Regions from separate parts of the Actinotalea sp. genome, predicted to be linked through region 4. Evidence: predicted binding sites of a transcription regulator. Region 4 holds the regulator's gene; each other region holds the start of a gene.
What was found. The regulator LexA, encoded in region 4, represses DNA repair genes until DNA is damaged. The targets are predictions, from matches to a motif close to TCGAACANNTGTTCGA.

Region 1: a site for LexA is predicted at 1,374-1,389, ahead of imuA' (DnaE2-dependent mutagenesis accessory factor ImuA'). Genes of this name have one in related genera too.
Region 2: a site for LexA is predicted at 1,322-1,337, ahead of PKY62_RS04475 (HNH endonuclease signature motif containing protein). Genes of this name have one in related genera too.
Region 3: a site for LexA is predicted at 1,428-1,443, ahead of PKY62_RS09030 (HNH endonuclease signature motif containing protein). Genes of this name have one in related genera too.

The regions. Positions count from the first base shown of each region.
Region 1 is NZ_DAORSQ010000050.1:2,278-4,475, reverse strand. It holds gene PKY62_RS07290 (DNA polymerase Y family protein) at 1-527, opposite strand, end outside; gene imuA' (DnaE2-dependent mutagenesis accessory factor ImuA') at 524-1,348, opposite strand; gene PKY62_RS07280 (hydrogenase large subunit) at 1,497-2,198, opposite strand, start outside.
Region 2 is NZ_DAORSQ010000025.1:3,344-5,541, forward strand. It holds gene PKY62_RS04475 (HNH endonuclease signature motif containing protein) at 1-1,274, opposite strand, end outside; gene acs (acetate--CoA ligase) at 1,585-2,198, opposite strand, start outside.
Region 3 is NZ_DAORSQ010000070.1:6,836-9,033, reverse strand. It holds gene PKY62_RS09030 (HNH endonuclease signature motif containing protein) at 1-1,400, opposite strand, end outside; gene PKY62_RS09025 (S-ribosylhomocysteine lyase) at 1,710-2,180, shown strand; gene mtnN (5'-methylthioadenosine/S-adenosylhomocysteine nucleosidase) at 2,177-2,198, shown strand, end outside.
Region 4 is NZ_DAORSQ010000057.1:13,040-15,237, forward strand. It holds gene PKY62_RS07990 (L-lactate dehydrogenase) at 1-849, shown strand, start outside; gene lexA (transcriptional repressor LexA) at 853-1,548, opposite strand; gene PKY62_RS08000 (LysM peptidoglycan-binding domain-containing protein) at 1,849-2,198, shown strand, end outside.

The DNA.
Region 1 (2,198 bases), on a different contig from region 4:
ACCAGCTCCCCGATGCCCAGGGGCGCCAGGAAGGCCGCCGTGCCGCCCGGCGGGACGATGCGGGCGGCACGGGCGGCCAGGACGGCGGCACCGGCGCCGTCGGCCACCCCGACCTGGACCTCGTAGCCGGCCTGCTCGATCACCTGGGCGACCAGCAGCTCCGCGAGCGCGTGCTCGGACCCGTGGTAGCGGCCGGCACCCGCGGCGGGCAGCAGGAGGAGACCCGGCCGGGCCACCTCGACCCCGGCCACGACGGACTCCGCTGCGGCGGCCACGGGCTCGAACAACCGGGTGTCCCTGCCCTGGTCCGCCGGCAGCAGCGCGAGCTCCGGGCAGCACTCCTGGGCCTGCCGTCTGCGCATGCCCCGCCGCACCCCCTGGCGCCGCGCCGTGGCGCTGACCGAGGTGACCTGCCGGCCGTCGTGCACCGCGGCCGGCCGGTGGCCGGGGACCTGCTCGGCCGTCATCGCCGCCAGGACCGGCCAGTCCGGTGCCCACAGGGCGAGGATCCGGGGCGGGGCGCTCATCCGGCGTGCCGCCGCTCGACGGTGAGCAGCACCTCGGCGTCGCGCAGCACCTCGGCGTCGAGGTCCCCGCCCGGCAGCCGGGGCTCGGCGGGCAGCTGGACCTCGCCCAGCCAGCCCTGTGCCGCCGTGCCGCGCCCACCGCGCCGGACGTCGAGCCGCCGGCTCCGCAGCCGGCCGTCCCCGCGGCCGACGCCCTCCCACCGGGAGGCCCCGGCGGTGAGCACCACGGCCGCCCCCGGCCAGGGTGTGGTGGGCAGCAGCACGGCGGACCGCTCCCGTGCACGGGCGCTCAGGCGGCGCCGGTCCGCATCGGTCAGGGCGACGCGCGGACCGACGACGACGGCGTCCACCCCGTCGAGCAGGGCGGCGAGGACGAGCGGGCCGTCCGGCCCCGCATCGGGCACGAGCACCACGCGGTCGAGGTCGAGGCCCAGCTGGGCCGCCGCGAGCACCCCCAGCCCCGGCATCCCCACGACGGCCACCCAGCCACCCGCCCGGGACACCTCGGCGAGCAGGCCGAGCACCAGCGAGGTCGACCCGGCCACCACCACCGTCGTGCCACGGTCGAGCCCCCGCGAGGGCAGCAGGCCGGCCAGCCGGCCGCTCACCGGCAGGGTCAGCGCGGTCGCGTCCGGGTGGGGTGCGGCGGCGCCATCTGCCGTCCCCGCGTCGTCACCGGCCTGCGGGAGCAGCACCGGCCGCACCCACCGGCTGGTCCCCGTGCGCTCCTCCGCACGGGCCAGGATCGACCGGGCGAGCGCCGCACGATCGGTTCCGGTCGCGTCCGCCCGCACGGGAGCCGCCGCTGCCAGCACCGTCATCACACCCACCTCGCCCACCGGATCATCGAACACCTGTTCGAAGTATCTCAGTAGACGCCGACAGGGTGAGCCCCGTCAACCCGGTCCTGCGCCGGGCGGTGGGCACCGGGCGCGGCCCGGTCCACCTACCCCCTGCGGGAGCTGCGGGTCACAGGTCGTTGCCCGCGTAGGACTGGTTGAAGCTCTTGTTGGCCAGCGGGAAGTCGGGGACGATCGTGTCCGCCAGCGACACCGGCAGCGCCGGCCACGTGAAGAACGACGGGTCCACGACGGCCACCCGCGCGAGCCGCCCGGTCCCGTCGAGCTCGACCCGGTGGCACGCGGTCCCCCGCCACGCCTCGACGAGCGAGAGCCCCCGCGCCGCGACGGCAGGACCTGGCTCGTCGACCTCCCGCACCTCACCCTCCGCCGCGTCCGGCCGCCCGGAGCCCGGGGTCGGCGGGCCGTCCGGAACCACGGATCCCGTCCGCCCCCCGAGCCGGCGCACGATGTCCTCGACGAGCGCGGCCGAGACCGCGACCTCGTCGGCCCGCACCCCGAACCGGGCGAGCACGTCGCCGTCGGAGCGCGTGCACACCCTCATCCGTGGGCCGAGATCGACGAACGGGTGGTCCCGACGAGTGTCGACGTCGAGCCCCGAGGCCCGGGCGACGTAGCCCAGGGCACCCATCGTCACCGCCTCCTGCCGCGCGAGCACGGCCGTGCCCGTGAAGCGGTCCGCGACCACCGAGCTGCCCAGCGTGATCGCGACCAGCTCGGCGACCTCCGCGGCGACCGCCGCCACGGCACCGACGTCGGGCGTGGCGAGCATCCCCGCCCCGCCGATGCTCACGCCGCCGCGCAGCAGCCG
Region 2 (2,198 bases), on a different contig from region 4:
GTCTTGAGGCGGTGGTGATGGCGGCACAGGGCGTGGAGGTTCTCGGCCGTGGTCTGCTCGGCGCCGGAGCCGTGGTCGAACGCGTCGATGTGGTCAAGGTCGCAGCGCACGGCCGGGATGCGGCAGCCGGGGAAGGTGCAGGTGACGTCCCGATCGACGACGAGGGCGGCGAGGGCCGGGCTCGGCCGGTAGGTGCGCGTACCCCGTGCTGTGACGGCGCCGGTGGACGGGTCGGTCAGCAGGGCGCGCCACGTCGCCTGCGGGAGCAGGTCCGCGACCGCGGCGAGCGGCACGGGGCCGTAGCCCGCGAGGTCCGCGACGGCGGCGAGCGGGGCGGGACCGGGACCGCGGGCCGCTGGCGAACCTGCCGAACCCGCGGGCCCGTTGCCATCCGCGCCGGCCGGGTGACCCGGACGCCCGGCGACGACGGCCGTGGCCAGCGCTGCGTTGAGGGTCAGGTGCAGGTGGGGCCGGCGGTGCTGGCTGGTCGGCAGCGGCCGGCCGTCGGGCGCCAGCCCGCTGTCGAGGACCCTGCGGCACAGGTCTGTCAGGGCGTCGGCGCGGCGCTCGTCGGCCGTGCGGGCGTCCTCGGGGGCGGCCGCTGCCGCGAGCGCATCGAGCGAGCCCAGGACCGTCGCGGCGTCGGGGGCAGGCAGGAGGGCGTGGATCCACGCCATGGCATCGGGCGCCGGCACCATCCGCACGCATCTCTCCCGACGGGCGGCCTCGTGCCGCGCCGCGCTCGCCGCGGGGTCGAGGGTCGCCTCCGCGCGCCGGACGGCCAGCCGCAGCTGTGGGGCGGAGAGTCGGTCCGCATCGGGCAGCACCGCCTCGTGGATCGCCGCCGCGTGGTGGTCGGGCAGGTGCTCGGTCTCGACCAGGAGCACGCGCGCCTTGCGGACGTCGAGCAGGCCCGTGCCCAGGGCGTCGTGCACCGCGGGGAAGGCCTCGAGGCCCGCCGCGAGCGTCACGAGGTCCTGGCCGACGCGACGCGAGGCGCCCAGCCGCACGGCGACGTCGTCGGCCACGTGCTCGACCGCATCTCCGCTCGACCGACGGGACATCTCCCGGACGGCCAGCGCCTGCCGGGCGGCCACCCACGCGACGACCCGCTCCCAGGCCGCGACGACCTCGAGCAGAGTCGGGTCGTCGAGGTCGGCCGGTTCGAGGGCCTCGAGGTGCTCGACCAGCCGAGGCGCAGGGACGGCACCCTCGAGGCGGGCCGCGACGGGGTGGCGATCGGCCCAGCTGCGCGGCGCGGGGACGGACGGCATCGCAGCCGCTGACGTACCCGCTGGTGTGCTCATCGACCCTCCCGGCCTCGAACGTCTGTTCGAAGTCTAGGCCGAGCCGCCGACACGCGCCTCGGGGTGCCGCGGGGCTGTGGACGGGCCAGCCGACCGGCCTTGCCCGCAGGGTCCCGCGACCGCTCCGCACCACCGGCGGGCTGCCCGCGGGCTGCCCGCCGCTCGACCCGCCGCTCGACCCGCCGCTCGACCCGCCGCCCGACCCGCCGCCCGACCCGCCGCCCACCACCTGCCCCGCACGCAGCCCGAAAGCGGGCCCCCGCCCTCAGCCCCGACCTCAGGCCCCCGTGCGCCCGTCCAGCCCCTGCGCGATGAGCCCCATCACCGACGAGTCGGCCAGGGTCGTCACGTCGCCCACCGTCCGGTGCTCGGCGACGTCCCGCAGCAGCCGGCGCATGATCTTGCCGGACCGCGTCTTGGGCAGCTCCGCCACCACGAGGATGGTCCGCGGCTTGGCGATCGGCCCGATCTCGTGCGCGACGTGCGCGCGCAGCAGGGCGGCGACATCGGCGCCCTCCCCGACCTCGTCCACGCGGTCGCGGTACTCGGCCCTCAGGATGACGAACGCCACGACCGCCTGCCCCGTGGTGGCGTCGCTCGCGCCGACGACGGCGGCCTCCGCGACCATCGGGTGCGAGACGAGCGCCGACTCGATCTCCGCCGTCGACAGCCGGTGGCCGGAGATGTTCATGACGTCGTCCACGCGCCCGAGCAGCCAGATGTCGCCGTCGGCGTCCTTCTTGGCGCCGTCCCCCGCGAAGTAGATCCCGCGGAACCGCGACCAGTAGGTGTCCTCGAACCGCTGCCGGTCGCCCCACAGCCCGCGCAGCATCGCCGGCCACGGCTCGGTCAGCACGAGGTAGCCGCCCGCGCCGTTCGGCACGGGGTCGC
Region 3 (2,198 bases), on a different contig from region 4:
GGCCGCGTCGCCCGCGGCGGTACGTCCTCGTCCCCGCGGCCGGCCGGCCCAGCCACCGGCCGAGCCACCCGCCGCGGCACGTCCCAGCGTGCGGGGTCGGCGGGGACCGGGTCGCGCGTGTAGCTCCGGCCGGCCGGGCCGTGCCAGGTCGTCACCGCGGTGACGGGGTCGCGCTCGACCCGCCACCGGCCGGCGGTCTTGAGCCGGTGGTGGTGGCGGCACAGCGGGTGCAGGTTGGTCTCGATGGTCTGCTCCTCGGCGGGGCGGACCGGGTCGAACGGGTCGATGTGGTCGAGGTCGCAACGCTGGGCGGCGATCCGGCAGCCGGGGAAGGTGCAGGTGGTGTCGCGCGCCGCCACGAGGGCAGCCAGGCCGGCACTCGGGCGGTAGGTGCGGTCCCCGACGGCGATCACCACGCCGGTCTCGTCGTCCGTGAGGACCGGCCGCCACGTCGCCGCCGCGACGAGGTGCGCGACGGAGGCGAACGGCACGGGGCCGTACCCCGCGAGCTCGGCGACACCGGCGATCCCCTGGGCGTGGGCGGCGAGCGTCGCGGCCGAGACGGTGACCTGGAGGTGCGGGCGGCGGTGCTGGCGCACGGGCAACGGCGTGCCGTCCGGGCCGACGCCCGCGTCGAGGGTGCGTCGGCACAGGTCGCTCAGCGCGTCGGCCCGGCGCTGGTCGGCCGTGCGATCGTCCTCCGGCGCGGCGAACGCGGCCAGGGCGTCGACGGCCGTGAGGACCGCGATCGCGTCCGGGGCCGGGAGCAGGGCATGGATCCACGCCATGGCGTCGGGTGCCGGCACCATCCGCACGCAACGGTCTCCCCGGGCACGCTGCGCCCGCCCCGCGGTGGCGGCGGGCTCCAGACCTGCCTCGGCACGGCGGACGGCCAGCCGCAGCTGCGGTGCGGACAGGTGCGCCGCCCGCGGCAGGACGACGTCGTGGATCGCCCGGGCCGTGGGCGCGGGGAGGTGCTCCGTCTCGGTGAGGAGGAGCTGGGCCTTGCGCCGGTCGACGTCGCCGCGGCCGAGTGCGCCGTGGACGGCGGGGTAGGCGTCGAGGCCCGTCGCGAGGTCGACCACGTCCTGGGCGGCGCGCCGCGAGACGCCGAGGCGGGCGCCGACCTCGTCGGCGATGAACTCGACGTGCGAGCTCGGAGCGCGGCGCACCATCTCCGCCACCGCGAGGGCCTGGCGCGCCGCGGCCCACGAGGCGACCCGGTCCCAGCCCGCCACGACCTCGAGGAGGGTCGGTGCGTCGATGTCCGCCGGGTCGAGGCTGTCGAGGAACGCGACGAGGCCCTCGCCAGGCAGGGCGCCGTCGAGGAGCGCGGCGTCGGGGAACCGCTCGGCCCAGGACGTGGACCGGCGCAGCGCCGGTGGGGTGAGGTCTGCCACGGCTGGTCCTCCCCGGTCTCGATCCCATCGAACGTCTGTTCGAATCCTAGTCCCGGGGTCCGACACGGACCGAGCGAGCGGGAGCCCACGATGTCGCGACCCGCACGGGCGACCCCCACGGGCGGCGTGACGGACGCCGGAGCCCCGCATCCGGTACCCCGCACCTGCTCCCGTGCCGACACCCCCGAGCTCGCACCTGCGCAGCATCACCCGTAGCCCTCGACCGGCTGCGATGGTCGACAATGGACGCAGCCCGACCATCCCGACCAGCCCGCACCGCCGCACGCCGGCCCCCGGAAGGACGTCACCGTGACCGACCAGCCCCGCATGAACGTCGAGTCGTTCAACCTCGACCACCGCACCGTCGTCGCGCCGTACGTCCGGCTGGCCGACCACAAGGTGCTGCCCGCCGGCGACGTCATCAGCAAGTACGACGTGCGCTTCACCCAGCCCAACGTCGCGCACCTCGAGATGCCCGTGGTGCACTCGCTCGAGCACCTGTTCGCGGAGCACTCGCGCAACCACTCGGGCCAGGTCGTCGACTTCTCTCCGATGGGCTGCCAGACGGGCTTCTACCTCATCCTCCAGGGCGACTGGACCGACGAGGCGGTGCACGACCTCATCGCGGCGACGCTCGCCGACGTGGTGCGCGCCACCGAGGTTCCGGCCGCCAACGAGGTCCAGTGCGGCTGGGGCGCCAACCACACCCTCGAGGGCGCGCAGGCCGCCGCGACGGCCTTCCTCGCCGAGCGCGCCGCATGGAGCACGGTGACCGCGTGAGCGGGCCGACCCGTCCGG
Region 4 (2,198 bases):
CTGTACGACATCAACAGGGCCAAGGTCGAGGCCGAGGTGCTCGACATCGGCCACGGCATCGAGTTCATGCCGATGGGATCGATCTCCGGCTCGGACGACATCGGGATCTGCGCCGACGCCGACATCGTCGTGTTCACGGCCGGCGCCAAGCAGAAGCCCGGCCAGAGCCGGATGGAGCTGGCGGGTGCGACCATCAACCTCACCAAGGCGATCGTGCCGAAGCTCGTCGAGGTCGCGCCCCATGCGATCCACCTCATGGTGACCAACCCGGTCGACGTCGTCACGTACGTCGCACTCAAGCTCTCCGGGCTGCCGGCCAACCAGCTGTTCGGCTCCGGTACGGTCCTGGACTCCTCGCGGTTGCGCTGGCTCATCGCGCTGCGGACCGGCGTGGCGGTGCAGAACGTCCACGCCTACATGGTCGGCGAGCACGGCGACACCGAGTTCCCGCTGTGGAGCTCCGCGGCGATCGCGTCCATCCCCCTGCGGGACTGGGTGCAGAACGGGCCGCACAAGCTCGACGCGAAGGACCGCGAGGACGTCGCCAACGACGTGGTCAACGCCGCCTACAAGATCATCGAGGGGAAGGGCGCGACCAACTACGCCGTCGCCCTCGCCGGCGCCCGCATCATCGAGGCCGTGCTGCGTGACGAGCACCGCGTCATGCCCGTCTCCTCCCTCGTCACGAACTACGCGGGGATCAGCGACGTGTGCCTGTCGGTGCCCAGCATCGTCGGGCTCAGCGGCGTGGGCGGGACGCTCGAGGTGCCGATGGACGACTTCGAGACGGCCCGCCTGCAGGCCAGCGCCGAGAAGATCCGCTCGGTCGCCGCGAGCTTCGGCTTCTGACCCTCAGAGCGCGCGCAGCACGCTGACGACGCGACCGAGGACGACCGCCTCGTCCCCGTCGATGGGGGCGTAGGCGGCGTTCTGCGGCAGCAGCCACACGTGGCCGTCCGCGCGCTTGAGCGTCTTGACGGTCGCCTCGCCGTCGATCATCGCCGCCACGATCTCGCCGTTCTCCGCGACGGGCTGGCGTCGGACGACCACCCAGTCGCCGTCGCAGATGGCGGCCTCGATCATCGAGTCGCCGACCACCTTGAGCAGGAACAGCTCACCGTCCCCGACCAGCTGGCGCGGCAGCGGGAAGACGTCCTCGACCACCTGGTCGGCGAGGATCGGCCCGCCCGCAGCGATCCGGCCCACCACGGGGACGTAGGACGGCGTCGGGGCGGCGTCGCGGTAGGCCTCGTCCGGCTCGTGCGCGTCGAGCTGCCCGATGGTGCGCGAGTCGTCGGGGTGGACCACCTCGATGGCGCGCGGACGGTGGGGGTCGCGGCGCACGTAGCCCTTGCGCTCGAGCACCGTGAGCTGGTGCTTGACGGACGACGGGCTGGTGAGCCCGACGGCGTCGCCGATCTCCCGCATGCTCGGCGGGTAGCCGCGCCGCTCGACGCTGGACCGGATGGTCTCCAGGACGAGGCGCTGCCGCGGCGTCAGCCCGTCCCCGCCGGCGGGGCCGTCGGGCAGGGCGTGCACCGAGGCCAGTGCCTCGTCCGAACCCGACGGCGGGGTGGTGCTCGGTGCCACGGTGACCTCCTGGGCTGCACCGACCGCGCGTGTCGGTGGTCGGTGATGGTGTGTCCCTCGTGGCTCCCAGACTAGGGCGCCACGTCCTGCCGATCAAACATCTGTTCGAGCGTGTCTCGACATCCGTCGGGAACTCGTGCTAGACATCGTACAGACGTACGACGTACAGGTGTTCGAGACACGTGGGAGAGATCGGCGGCCACGACCCCTCGGGGGAGCGACGGTCGATCGGGACGGCGACAGACGGAGGAGCGGACGATGAGCACGATGACCTGGGACATCCGACGGGCGGCCCCGACGACGACGGTGCCAGCCCTGCGCCTGACGCGTCGTGGACGCCGGGTGGTGCTCGGGCTCGCCGTCGCGCTGGCCGTCGCGGTCGGGCTGTCGGCGCAGAGCGCCGAGGCCGATGGCCCGGTGGCGGCGACGGCCGTCACGGCGCACACCGTCGCCGCCGGCGAGACCCTGTGGGAGATCGCGGCGTCGGTCGCCGGCGCGGGGCAGGACGTCCGCGACGTCGTGGACGCCATCGCCGAGCTCAACGGGATCGCGGGTGGCGGCCTGCAGGCCGGTCAGCAGATCCTCGTCCCGCTCGGCGCGGTCGGCTG